One region of the Rhizobium sp. GW821-FHT14E12 genome, then DNA from elsewhere that is predicted to be linked to it. Evidence: riboswitches for the same ligand, from Rfam matches in the RefSeq annotation. Region 1 holds a riboswitch; each other region holds the start of a gene.
The links. Region 1 has a riboswitch for thiamine pyrophosphate ahead of thiM (hydroxyethylthiazole kinase). Riboswitches for the same ligand answer to the same signal wherever they lie in the genome.
Positions count from the first base shown of each region.

Region 2: another riboswitch for thiamine pyrophosphate. It lies ahead of thiB (thiamine ABC transporter substrate binding subunit); the one in region 1 lies ahead of thiM (hydroxyethylthiazole kinase).
Region 3: another riboswitch for thiamine pyrophosphate. It lies ahead of thiC (phosphomethylpyrimidine synthase ThiC); the one in region 1 lies ahead of thiM (hydroxyethylthiazole kinase).

Region 1 is NZ_JBXAPH010000002.1:587,014-593,570, forward strand. It holds gene AC1RO0_RS10875 (hypothetical protein) at 1-1,126, opposite strand, end outside; gene yghU (glutathione-dependent disulfide-bond oxidoreductase) at 1,313-2,188, opposite strand; gene AC1RO0_RS10885 (DUF1127 domain-containing protein) at 2,747-2,893, opposite strand; TPP riboswitch at 3,141-3,236, shown strand; gene thiM (hydroxyethylthiazole kinase) at 3,285-4,088, shown strand; gene thiE (thiamine phosphate synthase) at 4,085-4,720, shown strand; gene thiD (bifunctional hydroxymethylpyrimidine kinase/phosphomethylpyrimidine kinase) at 4,717-5,538, shown strand; gene AC1RO0_RS10905 (3-oxoacyl-ACP reductase) at 5,535-6,299, shown strand; gene AC1RO0_RS10910 (alkylphosphonate utilization protein) at 6,373-6,557, opposite strand, start outside.
Region 2 is NZ_JBXAPH010000009.1:50,645-57,201, forward strand. It holds gene AC1RO0_RS25700 (thiamine diphosphokinase) at 1-388, opposite strand, end outside; gene AC1RO0_RS25705 (MarR family winged helix-turn-helix transcriptional regulator) at 453-980, opposite strand; gene AC1RO0_RS25710 (MDR family MFS transporter) at 1,198-2,733, shown strand; TPP riboswitch at 2,805-2,922, shown strand; gene thiB (thiamine ABC transporter substrate binding subunit) at 2,972-4,000, shown strand; gene thiP (thiamine/thiamine pyrophosphate ABC transporter permease ThiP) at 4,008-5,648, shown strand; gene AC1RO0_RS25725 (thiamine ABC transporter ATP-binding protein) at 5,641-6,369, shown strand.
Region 3 is NZ_JBXAPH010000003.1:546,966-553,522, reverse strand. It holds gene AC1RO0_RS15840 (EthD domain-containing protein) at 280-600, shown strand; gene AC1RO0_RS15835 (LacI family DNA-binding transcriptional regulator) at 656-1,678, shown strand; TPP riboswitch at 1,775-1,906, shown strand; gene thiC (phosphomethylpyrimidine synthase ThiC) at 2,000-3,826, shown strand; gene thiO (glycine oxidase ThiO) at 3,828-4,802, shown strand; gene thiS (sulfur carrier protein ThiS) at 4,799-4,996, shown strand; gene AC1RO0_RS15815 (thiazole synthase) at 5,000-5,773, shown strand; gene AC1RO0_RS15810 (thiamine phosphate synthase) at 5,770-6,384, shown strand; gene AC1RO0_RS15805 (ATP-binding protein) at 6,450-6,557, opposite strand, start outside.

The DNA of each region.
Region 1 (6,557 bases):
CAGCAACAACCTTTTCCTCGGGCACTTTGAGGAAACGTTCCAGTTCGAACAACGCCGCCGTCCATCGCAGCAGGAGGCCGAAATTGGCGCGATGCGGCAACCCGTCCCTGGCCACCCAGCCTTCCGGCCAGTCCGCTTGCGCGCAATAATCGGCAAGCGCCGCCGGCAAAGCTCGCTGCTTCAGGCGAGCCGACAGTCGCGGCGGGCACAACAGCGCCCCGCTGAAAATCGGCCCGGCCAGGAACTTCGATCCCGTCAGCGCCACAAGGAAGTCATGGGCAAGGTAAGCGCTGATCGTGGTGGCGGAGACGCGGAACTGGCAGGCATCGATCATAATGTCGAGCATGGCGCCGAAACGCGCTTTCAAGCGGAACACCGTATCGAGGCCCGGCGCCAGCAGGCTGGTCTTGGAGACATCCGTGACGACCAGAAGGCATCTGAGACCGGCCGCGCGGGCAAGCTCGATCAGACCCCTTAACTCGCTCTCGACCTCGTCGTCGCTGCGCAAGGTACCATCCGCGTTGCGCACCGCGACGGAAGTGTTTCGCGTCATCTGTCCGGGGCTAAGCTCCTCGCCCTTGGCAACCGAGCGATCGTTGCTGACGCGGCTCATAAAGTGTCGGCCGGCGGCGGCGGCCATAACCCCGCTCCCGGTCTCGTTACCCATCAGCGTTATCGTCATCAATGTCCGGTCGTCCTCGCGCGCCAGCAGCGCGGCGACGAAAAGATGGAGGTCTGTACCGGACGTGGCCATCACGGCGTCCACTTGCTCCGGGCCGCCATCAAGGCCAAGCAGATGCAGCAGCTCCGTGCGGACCTTGGCAATCTCTCGCGCATAGATGTCTGCGGCGGGATGCATCTCCATCTCCCGGAGAAGCTCTGCATGATAGGCACCGACTGCCGCGAAAGCGGGTGCGGAAATAGTCGATGCCGTCGAGGAACCGAAGGCAAGGTCCAGCGGCCGGGGCGATGGACCATGGCCGTACATGTTGAGGCCAGTCACCGGTTCGCAATCCAGCCTTTCGTCTCCACCGGAAATGAGGCAAGCGAGAAGCGCATCACGATCGTTGTCCAACTGGCTGCTCGAGGCAAGGCCGGAAACACGGTCGTCAAAGCTCTTTTGCATGCGCGGCATTCCTCTTGCGGTCCTTTGTCGACGCACCTCAGATGCGCGCATCGATGTCTATGAGACATTTGGCCAAACAAGATGGAGCGAGGCTGACGTGTCGATCAGACAGGCCTTAAGGAATCGCAGATATGAAAAGCCCGCCGCCATGGTGGCGACGGGCTGAAAGGCGAAGTAGCTGGTTGCTTAGCTCGCGGTCGCTAGTTTGTCCTGGGTTTTGGTGTCGAAATCGCTGGCGTCATGGCGTTCCCGCAGCTGTTCGGAAGGGTCGCCGGACATGCGGTTGACCATGCGCCCGCGCTTCACGGCAGGCCGTGCGAAGATTGCCTCGGCCCAGCGCTGAACGTTCTTGTAATCCTGCACTTGAAGGAACTCGGCCGCGCCATACTGCCAGCCCTTCACCAGACCACCATACCAGGGCCAGACAGCGATGTCGGCGATCGTATAGTCCTTACCTCCAAGATATTCGCTATCGGCCAGACGGCGGTCGAGCACGTCGAGTTCGCGCTTCACCTCCATGGCGAAGCGGTCGATCGCATATTCGATTTTCGTGGGGGCATAGGCATAGAAATGGCCGAAGCCACCACCGAGATAGGGAGCGCTCCCCATCTGCCAGAACAGCCAGGACAGGCATTCGGCGCGCGCCGGCTGCTCAGTCGGCAGGAAAGCGCCGAATTTTTCGGCGAGATAGGTCAGGATCGAGCCGGATTCGAAGACCCGGATTGGCGTCGGGCTGCTGCGATCCAGCAGCGCCGGGATCTTGGAGTTTGGATTGACGTCGACGAAACCGCTTCCGAACTGGTCGCCTTCGCCGATCTTGATCAACCAGGCATCATACTCGGCGCCGCTATGGCCGAGAGCCAGCAGCTCCTCGAGCATGATCGTGACCTTCACCCCGTTCGGCGTTCCAAGCGAATAGAGCTGGAGGGGATGGCGGCCGATCGGCAATTCCTTCTCGTGGGTCGGCCCGGCGATCGGACGGTTGATATTGGCAAACTGGCCGCCATTCGCCTTGTTCCAGACCCAGATCTTCGGCGGCGTGTATTCGGCAGAATCGGTCATGCTCAAACTCCTGATTTTCGGCAGATACAATTGCGATGTAACGACCGATCTAGCGCGTTCTCTACTACGCACATAGGGGGCACGATCAATTTTTACGAGAGGGCGGGATCACATTGGCGTCAGGAATTTGGTGCCAGGTTATGGATGACTTCCCAGCCGAGCGGCTGGAGAAATTCAGCCTCGGCCCAGAAACGAAAAAGCCTGCCGCGGGAGGAGGTGCGGCAGGCTTTTCGAAAAGAACCGAACAGCAGCTGGGAGGAGGAGTGCTGCTGTTCCCGCAGGCGACCTTGGGAGGAGGATAAGGCGCCCACATCATCGAAGCTCTGCGGGAGGAGGTGCATCGCTTCGATAAATATGACTATACACTAGATCTGCTTACTTCATAGGCATTTATTTGCAGGGCAGCTATGCGTTATGCGAAAAGCAGGAGGCTTCCAGGCCGCAGATCCCTCACCCGAAGGGCCGAGCTTCACCTAGCGTGCACTCAAAACAAAAGCGCCCGCTCGGGAAGAAGCAGGCGCCAGCAGAATTTTGACTGTAGATCAGCGTTTTACGCTGTTAGCGAACAACGGCCGCACGAGCGACGTTGCGGATTTCGCTACGGCCGATGCCGAGGTCATGCAGTTCGCGCGTGGACATACGGCCCAGTTCGGCGACCGTCTGACGATACTTGAGCCAGTTGTTAAAAGAGCGTGCTACGTTCATGATGATCCCCTTTCCTAGGGTATTCGAAGCTGAGCTGCCGTGCTTGGCGCTCCATCCGCTTCGATGAGAGTGATATAGTGCGAAACCCTCGTTGATTGTATAGACAAGACTTCAGTGCACCCATGCAAACGGCGCATGGGTCACGCAGCATACGACAGGTAGCCCGTCCGCTCTGCCTCCCCTCGCCCGTACAGCGATCTGCGATTTGCTGGTGACAGGGCAATCTTTCTCTGCGAAAACGATAGCGATTGAGAGACAGGGGCGTCCGTCGATGACGGGCTGAGAAGTACCCTTTGAACCTGAACCAGATCATGCTGGCGGAGGGAGTCGCTCGGGGTCCCGGCATGTTGCGTCGTCTCCCTTCGCGTCTCGCCCCGCCCGAAAGGGCGACATGCAAGACCAGACCACTCCAGGCAGTCTATTGACGACCATGCGGGCAAACCCGCCGCTGGTGCAATGCATCACCAACTTCGTCGCGATGAACATCGCCGCGAATGTGATGCTCGCCGCCGGCGCCTCTCCCGCGATGGTGCATGCAGAAGAGGAGGCCGGAGAGTTCGCTGCGATCTCCGGCGCGTTGACGATCAATATCGGTACGCTTTCCAGCGGCTGGCTGGCCGGCATGACATCGGCGGCGCAGGCGGCAAACAAGGCCGGCAAGCCCTGGGTTCTCGATCCCGTCGCACACTATGCCACCGCCTTCAGGCGCAGGGCGGTCGCGCAGTTGCTGGAACTGCATCCGACGATCATCCGGGGCAATGCCTCGGAAATCATTGCGCTTGCCGGCGGCGTCAGCCGAGGCCAGGGCGTGGACAGCCGCGATCCGGTCGAACTGGCCGAGGAAGGCGCGGTCCTGCTTGCCCAAAAACATCGGTCGATCGTTGCCGTCACCGGCGCCACGGATTTCGTCACCGACGGAAACAGGGCCAGCCGCATCGAGGGCGGTTCGCCGCTCATGCCGCAGGTGACCGCGCTCGGTTGCTCGCTCACCTGCCTCGTCGGCGCCTTCGCGGCGACAAGACCGGACCACCCGCTTGCCGCAACCGTCGCAGCACTCGCCACCTTCGCCGTGGCAGGTGAACGAGCAGGCCGCGAAGCCGACGGACCCGGTTCGTTTTCATGGCGCTTCCTCGATGCGCTGGCCGCGCTTGATGAAAAGGCGATCGACAGCGAAGCAAGAGTCATCTCACTATGAAGCAGTTCGATCTCTCCCTCTATCTCGTCCTCGATCCGGTGCTCTGCGCCGGTATCGGCATGGTGGAAACCGCACGCGCCGCCGTTGCCGGCGGTGCCACCATCGTGCAACTGCGCGACAAGCATGCCTCGACCGCAAGCATGATCGAAACCGGCCTTGCGCTGAAGCAGGCACTGGCAGGCACGAGCGCGCGCCTGATCGTCAATGACGATGTCGAGGCGGCAATCGCAATCGAGGCCGACGGCCTGCATATCGGCCAGGACGACATGGACGCCCGCACCGCTCGCCGTCTGATCGGCCCGGATGTGATCCTCGGCCTCTCGGTAGAAACCGAGACACTTGCCGCCGCCATTGACCCCGCCCTCGTAGATTACGCCGGGATCGGTCCGGTTTTCGCGACGCCGACAAAGCCTGACCACAAGCAGCCGATCGGCTTTGCGGGCCTTGCCCGTATGATCGATCTCTGCCCCGTCCCGTCAGTCGCAATTGGCGGCTTGAAGGCCGGGCATGCGGCCGAAGCACTGTTAGCCGGTGCCGACGGCATCGCCGTTGTTTCCGCCATATGCGGCACACTGGATCCACAGGCCGCAGCCACTAAGATCGCCAAAGCCATCAGAGAGGCACGCCAATGATCCGGAACGTTCTTTCCATCGCCGGTTCCGACCCCTCCGGCGGCGCCGGCATCCAGGCGGATCTGAAGGCCTTTTCGGCGCGTGGTGTCTACGGGATGGCGGCGCTGACCGCCCTGACCGCTCAGAACACACAAGGCGTTTCAGGCGTTCATCCCGTCCCGCCGCAATTCGTCGCCGATCAGATCGCGGCGATCTTTGCCGATGTCCGCGTCGACGCCGTCAAGATCGGCATGATCGCGAATGCAGCCATCGCCGAGGCCGTCGTCGACGCACTCGCGCCGCATCGAGACGTTCCGATCATCCTCGACCCGGTGATGATCGCCAAGGGCGGTGCGGCACTGCTTGCCGCCGACGCCGTTGATGTTCTGACCCGGCGGCTGTTGCCACTCGCCACGCTGCTGACGCCCAACCTGCCCGAAGCGGCAGCCCTTCTGCACGAACCGGTTGCTGAAGATCGCGAGGCGATGGCGCGACAGGCGCAAGCTCTGGCAAAGCTCGGCCCTCTGGCCGTTCTGATCAAAGGCGGCCATCTCGATGGCGATGAAAGCCCTGATGTGCTTGCAAGTCCGGAGGGCCTGATCTGGTTTGAAGCCAGCCGCGTTCCGACCAAAAACACGCACGGAACCGGCTGCACCCTGTCCAGCGCCCTGGCCGCCGAACTCGCCAAGGGCGCAGCGCTCACGGAAGCCGTCGCCACCGCCAAGCATTATCTTGCCGGCGCAGTTGCCGCGGCCGGAACGCTCTCGGTTGGCAGCGGCCACGGGCCGGTTCAGCATTTTCATGAACTATGGCTAGACATAGAAGGACGCACAAAATGAGCCTGCCTCTTAACCAGCAAATCGTCATCGTCTCCGGCGCCGGCCGCGGCTTCGGCGCGGCGATCGCGGGCGCCTTTGCCCGCGAAGGCGCGAAGGTCGCCATCAATTATCGCGCCAGCCGCGAGCCTGCCGAGGCACTAGCAGCCCGGCTCGGCGACCACGCCCAAGCGTTCCAGGCGGATATCCGCAGCCTGGACGAAACGAAAAGACTGGTGGAGAAAGTCACGGCGCATTTCGGCGCGCCGACCACCATCGTCCACAATGCGCTTGCTGATTTCAGCTTCAACGGCGACGCCCGTTCGAAGCTCGACGAGTTGAACTGGACGGCCATTGCCGCGCAACTCGACACCGCATTGCAAGGCGCTCTCAATCTTATTCAGGCCGCGCGCCCCTCCATGGCAAAAGCCGGCTTCGGTCGCGTCGTCACCATCGGCACGAACCTCTTCCAGAACCCGGTCGTGCCCTATCACGACTACACCGCCGCCAAAGCCGCCCTGCTCTCGCTGACGCGAACGGCTGCAGCCGAACTCGGGCCGCAGGGCATCACGGTCAACATGGTGTCCGGCGGATTGCTCCGTACCACCGATGCCAGCAGCGCCACGCCAGAGGCCGTGTTCGATCTCATTGCCGCAAACACGCCGCTTCGCCGCGTGACGACACCGGAAGAAGCGGCGGATGCAGTGCTCTTCTTCGCAAGCCCCTGGGCGCGGGCGGTGACCGGTCAGAACCTTATCGTGGATGGCGGGTTGGTCTTCGGGTAGCGTCGCTAAAGCTTCGCTATTACCGTCATCTGCAAGTCATTGCCGCTTTTGCGAAAACGGCAATGACACCACATCAGGCCTTCTTCAGAAACTCGGTTCTGAGAACCAGATCCTTGACTTTCTCAGCCCGGCATTCGATCTCGTCCTCATTGCCGGTGAGACGAATGCCCTTGATCAGCGTGCCGCGCTTCAAGGTCACGGATGTTCCCTTGACCTTCAGATCCTTGATCAGGGTCACACTGTCGCCGTCGGCAAGCA
Region 2 (6,557 bases), on a different contig from region 1:
GCAGCACGTCGAAGCCCTTTTCGGCAAGCTGGATGCCGTAGAGCAGATGCTGGATCGCATGATCCGAACGCTCTCCGCCCATGGCGCCGACAAGGATCAGCCGCTTGGCGCCGCGATCGATCGCCTCCGCGATGGCGATCTCGCCGTCCGTCGCAGCCTTCGCCGCCGGATAGGGCTGCTTCAGTACATCGGGAAAGGCGCTGCGCAGGTCCGCTGGCGTCGAGTCGAAATCGCCGACCCAGAGCTCGGGCGTCGCATTCAGCGCCACGGCATGGCGCATGCCGCCATCCGCCGCGATGAAACGGCTGCCGGCCGTCTCGGCGCGCAACCGGTCCGTCAGGCGCAACTCGCCGCCAAGGAGGATGGTGAAGGTCGTGGATTGGCTCATGTGCCAAGCCCATAGCGCAAAGACATGTCCCTAGGAAGAGCGCTGTTGAGCGCCAAGCCGGCATTCAGTCGGCGGTTTCCTTGAGGCGCGTCTGAAAAGCATGCTCATAGCCGCCGATAAAACGGTCGAACAGATGCGAAAAGGCCTCGATATCCTCGGCCGACCAATCCGCAAGGATGCTTTCGATGAGAGCGAACTTCTGCGCCTGGATTTCGGCAAGCAGCCTTTGACCGAGCGTCGTCAGCACGACGACGATGCGCCGCGCATCGGCCTGCGATGCCTTGCGGCGCAGCACGCCGCGGGTCACCATCTCGGCGACGATGCGGCTTGCCCGCGAAGGGTCGATACGCAGGATCTCGGCGATCGCCCCGACCGTGACTTCACCGGACACTTCCGCCCGCCTGACGGCATCGATGACGTCAAGATGCGAAAGCTCCAGCCCCGGCGCAACGTTCTGGATGGCCAGCCGCCCGATCATGCGGCGGCCCGTCATCAGGCGCATACGCGTCATCACCTGGCCGATGCGCAGCAGGTTCTCGTCCTCAGGCAGCGGCGTCGTTTCAATTTCTCGTGTGGTCGTTGCTGATGTCATCCCGCCAGCATATCAAAGATGGGCCGATATTAAAATATGCAAACGGCATTCATCTGCCGTTGACAATTATATGCCAATAGCATATATATTGTCCTGCAACATGTTGCCCTCGAATAGCCTACCCGAAAGCAAGATGCTGCGGATTCAGGAACTGGAGCGACCCATGCCCGTTCGGTCGAACGCGCGGCACTCCAGGCAAGCTCGGATTTCTCGTTCCATGGACATGCAGACTACGCCCGCACCGCTCGTTGCGGATCACCGCCGCCGGCTCATCCTCTTTCTCTTCCTGATGACCGCCATGTTCATGGCAACGCTCGACAACCAGATCGTCTCGACGGCGCTGCCGACCATCGTCGGCGAATTCGGGCATCTGGAACGCTTCGGCTGGATTGGCTCCGCCTATCTGCTGTCCCTGTCCGCCGTCATGCCGGTCTACGGCAAGCTCGGCGACCTCTTCGGCCGCAAATATGTGATGATGACCGCGATCGCGATCTTTACCATCGGCTCGGCCGTCTGCGGTCTTGCTGTGTCGATGGATACGCTGATCGCCGCCCGCGTCCTGCAGGGCCTTGGCGGCGGCGGCATCCTGGTGTCGATCTTCGCCGTCAACGCCGACCTTTTCGAGCCGCGCGAGCGCGCCCGCTACCAGAGCTATTCCAGCCTGGTGCTGATGGCGTCGGGCGCCATCGGCCCGGTTCTCGGCGGCACGATGAGCGACCTCTTCGGCTGGCGCTCGATCTTCCTCGTCAACGTACCGATCGGCTTCATCGTCCTTGCCGGCCTCGCTTTCATGCTGCCCTACCGCAAGCCGGCCCGTAAGCCGAAGATCGACTATGCCGGCGCTATCCTATTAGCGCTCACGACCACCAGTATCGTGCTTGCCGCCGACGGCACCGAACTTTTCGGCTCGCTGCTGTCGCCGCAATGCCTTGGGATCATCGCCTTCGGTACGCTTTGCGCAATCGCATGGATCTTCGTCGAGCGCCGCGCACCGGAGCCGATTGTGCCGCTGACGCTGTTCCGCAACCCGACCTTCGGGCTGCTCTTGATCATCTCGATCACCAGCGGCGCAGTCGCGATCGGCATGGTCAATTATTTCGCGCTCTTTCTGCAAACGACAACCGGCCTGTCGCCGTCGGTGGCGGGGCTACTCTTCATCCTGTTGACCGGCGGCATCGTCTGCGGCTCGCTTTCGGCCGGCCGGCTGATTTCGGCGAGGGGCCGCTACAAGCCCTTTGCCATCGCCAGCGCCGCCTGCAGCACCATCGCCTTCGCAACACTGGCACAGGTTCATGCCGGCACGCCGATCGCCTTTATCGGCGCCCTGATGTTGCTGCACGGCATCGGCATCGGTCTTGCCCAACAGGTACCGGTCATCGGCATCCAGAACACCGCCGCCAGCCGCGATGTCGGAGCGGCCACCGGCGCCGTGACGCTGTCGCGCATGGGCGGCGCCTCGATCGCCATCTCCATCTACGGCGCCATCATCGCCGCCAAGCTCGGTAATGTCGGCGTCTCCATTCCCGGTGTTCCCAACATCAAGGAGCTAACGCCGAAGATGATGGCCGCCCTGCCGGACGCCACGCGCGAAGCGGTCGCCAGCGCCTATGCCAGTGCCTTCAGCCCGTTGTTCATGACGGCCGCCGCCATCTGCTTCATCGGCCTGCTGACCTCGATCACGCTGAAGAACGTCCAGCTTCCGAGCGCCGCCAAGAAGCTCGACAGCCAAGCCGCCGCTCACGCCGCGGAATAAGTCGCGCATCGCCGCAACCGACAAGAGAATCATCCCCCTTGTCATCCCTTCATCACGAGGCTAAATCTGCCAACGCTCTAACGGGGTGCCTTATGTCTTTCAAAGACATCTGGCTGAGAGGCCTTCACCGGTCAACCCGCGGAACCTGATCCGGCTAACACCGGCGGAGGGATTAGACGCGTGACGAAATCATAGCGCCCTTTTCCCGTTCAAGATGAAACCAAGAGGAGGCGCTGCCATGCCCAACCGATCGCTGATGACATTCTTTGCCGGGCTGGCTTTTGCCGCCGGCACCACGCTTCTTGCCGCGCAGGCCGCGGAGGCCGCCGACAAGACGCTGACCATATACACCTATGAAAGCTTCACCGCCGAGTGGGGTCCCGGCGCCAAGGTCAAGGCCGCCTTCGAGAAGACCTGCGGCTGCACGGTCAACTATGTCAGTGTCACCGACGGCGTGGCGCTGCTCTCCCGGCTGAAGCTGGAAGGCGCGGCCACCAAGGCCGACGTCGTTCTCGGCCTCGACACCAACCTCGTCAGCGAGGCCAAGGACACCGGCCTGTTCGACACCAGCGGCGTCGATACCTCGGCCCTCAAGGTTCCCGGCGATTTCAAAGACGATGTCTTCGTCCCCTACGACTACGGCCATTTCGCCGTGATCTACGACACCCAGACGATCAAGAACCCGCCAAAGAGCCTGAAGGAACTGGTCGAGGGCGATCCGTCGCAGAAGATCGTCATCGAGGACCCGCGCACCTCGACGCCGGGCCTCGGCCTGCTGCTCTGGGTCAAGTCGGTCTATGGCGACAAGGCGGCCGACGCCTGGACGAAGCTCAAGGGCCGCATCCTGACCGTGACGCCCGGCTGGTCGGAAGCCTATGGCCTCTTCACCAAGGGCGAAGCGCCGATGGTGCTCTCCTATACGACCTCGGCCGCCTATCACATGATCGAGGAGAAGACCGACCGCTATCAGGCCGCCTCCTTCTCCGAAGGTCATTACATCCAGATCGAAGTGGCCGGCCTGATCAAGTCGTCACCGAACAAGGATCTTGCCCGCGACTTCCTGAAGTTCATGGTCTCGCCCGGCTTCCAGGACACCATCCCGACCAACAACTGGATGATGCCGGTCTCGGCCACCTCCGAGCCGCTGCCGGATGCCTTCGGCAAGCTGGTCGTTCCCGCCAAGACCTTCCTGATGAGCCCGGACGAAGTCGAGAAGAACCGCAAGGCCTGGATCGACGAATGGCTGACGGCCACCAGCACCAACTGACGCCGACATGATACTGACGGCGCCCGAGAGACGACATGCCATTGCCGGCGGAGCATTCAGCCTCGCCGGCATCGCCGTCTTCATCGGTGTCGCCATCGTCACCCTGCTTGCCGCCGGCATCAGATCCGGCGACGGCAACCCGCTTGCCGACCCCTATATTCTCCGCGTGCTGCGCTTCACTCTGCTGCAGGCGACGCTCTCCACCCTGCTCTCCATCCTCCTTGCGATCCCGATCGCCCGCGCGCTGGCCCGACAGCCGCGCTTTCCGGGCCGGCTCTGGCTGATCCGGTTGATGGCCGTCCCCATGGGCCTGCCGGTGCTGATCGGCGCGCTCGGCCTGCTCGGCATCTGGGGACGCCAGGGCATCATCAATCAGGCACTGACGAGCCTCGGCCTGTCGCAGCCGGTCAGCATCTACGGGCTGACGGGCATTCTGCTCGCCCATGTCTTCTTCAACCTGCCGCTGGCAGCCCGCCTGATGCTGGCCGGGCTCGAGCGCGTGCCGGCGGAATATTGGCTGATGGCCAGCGGGCTTGGCATGCGCCCCGGCTCCGTCTTCCGTTTCATCGAATGGCCGGTGCTACGCGGCCTCATTCCCGGTATCGCCGGTCTGATCTTCATGCTCTGCGCCACCAGCTTCACGCTGGTGCTGACGCTGGGCGGCGGTCCGGCGGCGACCACGATCGAGGTGGCGATCTATCAGGCGCTGCGCTTCGATTTCGATCCCGGCCGCGCCGTCACCCTGTCCTTGCTGCAAATCGTCGTCACCGCCGCCATTCTCGGCGCCATGACACTGATGCCGGCACCGAACGATCACGGATTGACGAGCGGGCGCGCAACACGGCGGATCGACGGAACATTGCCCGCCGCCCGATGGATCGACGGCGCGCTGCTGCTGCTTGCCGCCCTGTTCATCGGCCTGCCGCTCGCCTCGGTGGTCGTTACCGGTCTCAAGGCCGATCTTCTGAAGCTCGTCACCCAGACGATCTTCCTACAGGCGACCGCAACGAGCCTTGCCATCGCCCTCGCCGCCGGCCTTCTGGCGGTGCTGACCTCTTTTGCCATTGTCCGTGCCCGCTCGACCATATTGGTCGAGCGCCGCAAAGCATCCGGCCTGCGCGGGCTGGCCATCGGTTTGAGCGGCACCTCCTCACTGGTCCTGCTGGTGCCGCCGATCGTTCTGGCGACCGGATGGTTCCTGGCGCTGCGGCCGCTCGGAGATCCCGCCCGCTTCGCCGCACTGCTGATCGTCGCCATCAACGCCCTGATGGCGCTGCCCTTCGTCATCCGCGTCATCGAACCGGCCTATATCGTCCATCGCCGCCGCACCGAACGCCTCGCCGCGAGTCTCGGACTTCAGGGTATGGCACGGCTACGGCTGATCGACTGGCCCGGCCTGCGTAAACCCTTCTTCACAGCGCTTTCCTTCGCCATGGCGCTATCGCTCGGCGATCTCGGCGCTGTCGCTCTTTTTGGCTCCGACAGCCTGATGACGCTGCCATGGCTGGTCTACAGCAAGCTCGGCAGCTACCGCACCAACGATGCCGACGGGCTTGCTTTCATTCTGGGGCTGGTATGTCTTCTGCTGACCATCGCCGGTACGGCCGGACAGGGCAGGCATGAAGACGAAGGCAGGCGGAATGACTGACGGGCAAGACATGGCGGAATGGAGCATTGCGATGACGGGCGTCGAGCTGCGGCTCGGCACGCATGATTTCCGCTTCGACTGCGATCTGCCGCAGGGCAAGATCATCGCCATCACTGGCCCTTCCGGATCGGGAAAATCGTCCTTCCTCAACCTGCTCGCCGGCTTCGAGACGCCGGACCGTGGCCGCATCCTGCTCGCCGGGCAGGACGCAACAGGCCTGCATCCCTCAGAGCGGCCTGTGTCGCTGGTCTTCCAGGACAGCAACCTCTTCGCCCATCTCGATCTCTTCACCAATGTCGGGCTCGGCATCAGCCCATCACTGAAGCTTTCGACGGAGGACCGGAAACGCATATCCGAGGCGCTTGCGCGCGTCGGCCTTGCCGGTTTCGAGCGGCGCAAGCCGGGCACGCTCTCGGGCGGCGAACGGCAACGCGCCGCCTTTGCCCGGGCGCTGGTGCGCGACAAGCCGATCCTGCTGCTCGACGAACCCTTTGCCGCGCTCGACCCCGGCCTGCGCTCCGGCATGGCCGAGCTTCTGGCCGCTCTTCACCGCGAAACCGGCAATACGGTGCTGATCGTCTCTCATGATCCCTCGGAAGTCCGGCGTCTTGCCGATCACGCAATCTTCATCGACGGCGGTACCATCCGGCTTGCGGGCCCCATCGACCGCTTCCTGGAGCACGACGGCATCCCGGCGCTGATCACATTTTTACAACATTAGGCGCAATGCAGCATTTCAGCGGCGATTTCGCCTTAATTTCGTCGCGGCATCCGGCTGAAAGTCCTCGTAAATGCTTGCCAAAATACAACGCAGTCACATTTAAGCGGAGTCTCGCTATGCAACGGCTGCCGAAATCGGCTACAGCAAAAGCTTGGATCATCCGGTCGAACTCAGGTCTGATCGCGATG
Region 3 (6,557 bases), on a different contig from region 1:
CCGGAGCTCTCGCGACAGAAACCACTACCTTGTTCGCGGCACCTATGTTTGCGGTAACATAGGGAAAATGGATGAGAAAACTATCCTGCCAAAACCAATAGTTTTGGACCGATTGTTCCGCTCCCACAGAATTCAAAACGATAACGTTCGTATTCTTCCGCCACTCCCGATCCGGTTCACACCATTTCGGTTGGTGGTTGCAATAGAACATGTTACCGGTATCATTGCAAGTCGGATACGACACTGCAATTTCGACAGAGCTTCAAGGGAGGAAGATTCATGTTCACACGGTCCGCGATTTTCGAGGGCGCAATCCATGCCGGCCGCGAAGAGGAATTCTTTCGCATCGTCGAGGAAAAGCTGCTACCCGTGTGGAAGCGCATGCCGAATGCCCAGGCCGTGCGTGTGATGCGAACCGGGCGCAGCGACCCCGGAGCCGCGCCGATCATCATGGTCCAGGAAATCGATTATCCGTCGATGGAAGCCGTGGAAGAGGCGCTCGCCTCACCCGTTCGCCTGGAGGGCCGCGTCATCACCGACGAGATGATGAGCATGTGCGATGGCCGGTTCTACCATCTCGTCTACCAGCGGATTGCGTGAGCCGAAAACAGGGGAAACCGTGGCGCATCCTTCAGATTTTTCCCGCAAGGCGACCATGAGCGACGTCTCGCGGCTCGCCGGCGTTTCGAAGATGACCGTGTCGCGCGTGCTGACTGACCCGACGCTGGTCGCCGAACCGACGCGCAACCGCGTGATGACGGCGATCGAGCAACTCGGTTATGTGCCGGACCGGACCGCCAGCTCACTTTCCTCGCGCCGGACCAACTTCATCACCGCGATCCTGCCGACGCTGACCAACGCGAATTTCGCCGACACCGCGCAGGGCCTTGCGGGTGCGCTCCGCGCCGCCGACTATCAGCTCCTGATCGGCTACACCATGTATAGCCTGACGGAGGAAGAGCGCATCGTTCGCGCAATGCTGGCGCGACGTCCGGACGCCATCGTCATCGCCAGCGCGGTCCACACCAAGGCGACCAACGAGATGCTGCTGCGGGCGGGCATTCCGATCGTCGAAATCTGGGACGTATCGGAACACCCGGTTGACCATGCGGTCGGCTTTTCCAACTACGAGGTCGGGCGCCTGGCCGCCCGGCATCTCATCTCTCTCGGCCATCGCCGCATCGGCGCCATCGGATCGGCCGTCACGGCAGACGCCACCGACTTTCGCGGCGAAAGCCGCCTGCTGGGATTTGCCTCGGCCCTTCGCGAAGCAGATCTTTCAGATGATTACATCATTCGCCAGAATGCCGCGCCCTCGTCCTACGATCATGGGGCGGGGGCGCTGAGCACGCTTCTCCAACGAGCGCCCGACGTTCAGGCCATCTTTGCGGTTTCCGACATTTCCGCCGTCGGCGCGCTGATGGAATGTCATCGCCGCAAGATTGCCGTTCCGGACGACCTTTCCATTCTCGGCTTCGGCGATTTCGATATTGCCCACCAATGCGTACCGGCACTGTCGACCATCCGCGTCGATGCCGCGATGATCGGCCGAAAGACCGGGGAGTTGCTGCTATCCATCCTGGAGCCGGACGGCGCCGCCGGGCAACCGATGGAAAGCCGCCTGAATGTCGGCTTCGAGCTCGTGACCCGTGAAACGACGAGCGCGCCGAAAACATAGCCTTGCCAGTTGGCCGGATCGTCTCGCAGCCAAGCGTCGGTGTCATCACCTCACCTGCGGGGTTGACATCACCCGAACCGAGAGCATAGCCTTCAAGACATTCACCAGGGGGGTCCCGTCAAGGGGCTGAGATACTGCTGGACAACTCGGCTTTGCCGATTGTGGCGCAGTGACCCGTTGAACCTGATCCAGTTCATACTGGCGTAGGGACGGTGCAAGCGCTCGAAAGGCTTATGGATTCACGCGTGGAATCCGAGCCGGAGTCTTTTCATCATTCCGGCTAAGGACTGGGTCTCCAATCGCAACTTGGAGCCTCAAACCATGAATATCGCCGCAAAGAATGTAACCCCGACAGTCACCACCGGCCCGTTACCGGCATCCCGGAAGATCTACATTCCCGGAGACATCCACCCCGATATCCGCGTGCCGATGCGCGAAATCAGCCTCCACCCGACATCGGGCGAGCCGCCCGTCATCGTCTATGATTCCTCCGGCCCCTACACGATCGAGGGCGCCGATATCCGTATCGAGCAGGGCCTTGCCGATCTGCGCCGTGACTGGGTGCTCGCCCGTGGCGATGTCGAAGCCTATCAGGGCCGCCATGTCCGCCCGGAAGACAATGGCTTTGCCAGCGGCGAGAGGCTGACGCCCGAATTTCCCTCGCTACGCCAGCCATTGCGCGCCAAGGACGGCAAGGCCGTCACCCAGCTCGCCTATGCGCGCGCCGGCATCATTACGTCCGAGATGGAGTTCATCGCCATCCGCGAAAACCTTGGCCGCAAGGCGCAGGCGGAAGCCATGGTCCGCGACGGCGAGAGCTTCGGCGCCCATATTCCGGACCATGTAACGGCGGAATTCGTCCGCCAGGAAGTGGCGGCGGGACGGGCAATCATCCCGGCCAACATCAATCACCCGGAAGCCGAACCGATGATCATCGGCCGCAATTTCCTGGTGAAGATCAACGCCAATATCGGCAACTCGGCCGTCACCTCGTCGATGGCCGAAGAGGTCGAGAAAATGGTCTGGGCGGCGCGCTGGGGTGCCGATACCGTCATGGACCTTTCGACCGGCCGCAACATCCACAATATCCGTGAATGGATCATCCGCAACTCGCCGCTGCCGATCGGCACCGTGCCGCTCTACCAGGCGCTGGAAAAGGTTGAGGGCATTGCCGAAAACCTCACCTGGGAGGTCTATCGCGATACGCTGATCGAGCAAGCCGAACAGGGCGTCGACTATTTCACCATCCATGCCGGGGTGCGGCTTCACTACATCCCGCTCACCGTCAACCGCGTCACCGGCATCGTCTCGCGCGGCGGCTCGATCATGGCCAAGTGGTGTCTCCATCATCACCGCGAAAGCTTCCTCTACGAGCATTTTGAGGAGATCTGCGACATCTGCCGCGCCTATGACGTTTCCTTCTCGCTCGGCGATGGCCTGCGCCCCGGCTCGATCGCCGATGCCAATGATGCCGCCCAGTTCGCCGAGCTGGAAACACTTGGCGAGCTGACCAAAATCGCCTGGGCTAGGGATTGCCAGGTGATGATCGAAGGCCCCGGCCATGTGCCGATGCACAAGATCAAGGAAAACATGGACAAGCAGCTCGCCGTCTGCGGCGAAGCGCCCTTCTATACGCTCGGGCCGCTCACGACCGACATCGCGCCCGGCTACGACCACATCACCTCAGGCATCGGTGCGGCGATGATTGGCTGGTTCGGCACGGCGATGCTCTGCTACGTCACCCCGAAGGAGCATCTGGGTCTTCCGGATCGCAACGACGTCAAGACCGGCGTCATCACCTACAAGATCGCCGCCCACGCCGCCGACCTTGCCAAGGGACATCCGGCCGCGCAGCTGCGCGACGACGCGCTCTCCCGCGCTCGTTTCGAATTCCGCTGGGAGGATCAGTTCAACCTCTCGCTGGACCCGGAAACCGCCCGCAGCTTCCACGACGAAACGCTGCCGAAGGAGGCACATAAGGTCGCGCATTTCTGCTCCATGTGCGGCCCGAAATTCTGCTCGATGCGGATTTCGCACGACATCCGCGCCGAGGCACAGAAGGAAGGCCTGGAGGCGATGGCGGCAAAATACCGCGAGGGCGGCGATCTCTACATGCCCGTCGATGCCGCCGAGCCTTCGGCCGGCTGAGATGCGTATCCTCGTCAAAGGGGCCGGCGTCGCCGGCCTCACGGTCGCGCATGAACTCCATGCCCGTGGTGCCGACGTCACGGTCTTCGACCCGCGTCCAGGGTTCGGCCATGCCGCATCCTGGCTTGCGGGCGGCATGCTGGCGCCCTGGTGCGAGCGTGAAAGCGCCGAAGAGGCCGTGCTGACCCGCGGGTTCGATGCCGCCGACCGGTGGGACTCGATCCTGCCTGGAGAGGTACACAGAAGCGGGACACTGGTGGTGGCGCCGGCGCGCGATCATGGAGAGTTGAAGCGCTTCTCCAGCCGCACAACGGGTTATGAATGGGTGGAGGAAGGCGAGGTTTCCGTGCTCGAACCGGCGCTTGCCGGGCGCTTCCGGCAAGGCCTGTTCTTTGCGCGCGAAGCCCATCTCGATCCCCGGCGAGTGTTGAGAGCACTGCAGGAAAAGCTTGGCAGGCAGGGCGTTACCTTCGTCAGCGAGACTGCAAGCGAACAGAGTTTCGACGATATTGTCGATTGCACCGGCAGCGCGCGCATCGCACAGACCCCAGACCTGCGCGGTGTGCGAGGCGAAATGCTCTACCTTCAGACCGATGAGGTCGAACTCACCCGGCCCGTTCGCCTGCTGCATCCGCGCATTCCCGTCTATATCGTCCCGCGCGGCGGCGGCCTTTTCATGGTCGGCGCGACGATGATCGAGACCGAGTTCGACGGGCCGATCGCGGCGCGTTCGTTGATGGAATTGCTGAACGCAGCCTATGCGCTGCACCCGGCTTTCGCGGATGCCACCGTCATTGAGACCGGCGCCGGTATCCGCCCGGCCTTCCCCGATAATTTTCCGCGTGTCAGGCGTGAGGGAAACGCGATCATCCTCAACGGCCTTTATCGCCACGGTTTCCTGCTGGCACCGGTCATGGCCGCTGAGGCCGCAGATCTCGTCTTCTCCCGAACCACCATAGGAGCGCATGCCCCATGAGACTGATCGTCAATGGCGAGCCCCAGACCATCACTGTCACGACGCTTTCCGAGCTGCTGGTCACGCTGGACTATGAGGGCGACTGGCTTGCAACCGCCGTCAACGGCGAACTCGTTCATCGCGAGGATCGCGCCGACCACGCCCTCGATGACAATGACAGGATCGAAATTCTGACCCCGATGCAAGGAGGCTGACCCATGCTGACCCTTTATGGAACCGAGGTCGCGTCACGCCTTCTCTTGGGCACCGCGCGCTACCCCTCTCCCGCCATTCTCGCCGAGGCCGTCAGACAATCGGCAACGGAGATCGTAACGGTGTCGCTGCGCCGTGAGACCGCCGGCGGGCGCAATGGCGGCGCGTTCTTCGAAATGATCCGCGCGCTCGGCGTCCGCGTGCTTCCGAATACCGCCGGCTGCCATGGTGTTTCCGAGGCGGTGCTGACGGCCAAGATGGCGCGCGAGGTGTTCCAGACCAACTGGATCAAGCTCGAAGTCATCGGCAATCACGACACGCTACAGCCGGATGTGTTCGGGCTCGTAGAAGCCGCACGCATTCTTTCCAGCGAAGGGTTCGACGTCTTTCCCTATACGACCGATGATCTGGTGGTGGCCGAGAGGCTGCTGGAGGCAGGCTGCAAGGTCCTGATGCCCTGGTGCGCGCCGATCGGCTCTGCCGCCGGGCCGCTCAATCTGTCCGCCCTTCGGGCCATGCGAGCGCATTTCCCCGATGTGCCGCTGATCGTCGATGCCGGCATCGGCCGACCGTCGCATGCGACAACGGTCATGGAGCTCGGCTTCGATGCGGTGCTCTTGAACACTGCTGTCGCTGGCGCCCGCGACCCGGTCGCCATGGCCCGCGCCTTTGCCAAGGCGATCGATGCAGGTCGGCAGGCCTTTGGCGCCGGCATGCTGGAGCCGCGCGACATGGCGGTGCCATCGACGCCGGTGATCGGAAAGGCAGTGTTCGCATGAGGCTCGACCCTTTCTATCTCATCGTCGACAGCGCCGACTGGATCGCCCGGCTGGTGCCGCTCGGCGTCAAGCTGGTGCAGCTGCGCGTCAAGGATCGCACGCCGACCGAGATACGCGCCGAAATCCGAAAAGCGAAGGCGATCTGCTCGGCGCATCAATGCCAGCTCATTATCAATGACTACTGGCAGCTTGCCATCGAAGAAGGGTGCGACTTCATCCATCTCGGACAGGAAGACCTGGCCCTCGCTGATCTCAGCGCCATCCGCAAAGCGGGCCTCAAGCTCGGGTTATCGACCCATGACGAGGCCGAACTGGCGACAGCCCTTGCCGCCAGCCCGGACTATATCGCGCTCGGCCCGATCTATCCGACCATCCTCAAGAAAATGCCATGGGCGCCGCAGGGCCTCGACCGGCTGCGCGCATGGAGAGACAGTATCGGATCGCTGCCGCTCGTCGCCATCGGCGGGCTGAACCTGGATCGCATCGCGGGCGTATTCCAGCACGGCGCCGACAGTGCCGCCGTCGTGACCGACATCACGCTGAACGCCGATCCCGAGGCGCGAACTCTGGAATGGATCGCCGCGACCCGCATCTATGCCACCGATCAATAAACAGATATCGGCAGCTCCACCTGTCAAAGCAAGCCATCCCTCAAGAAGCACTTGCGCGCTTGCGCCTATCCTTCCTGACTGGCGAGCTTGAACGGTCCCGACCGCCTCTTTCGCCGGCTTACCCTTGCGGGTGTTTGCACATGGCCTTCTTGCGGCAGAGAGATAACCGCCTT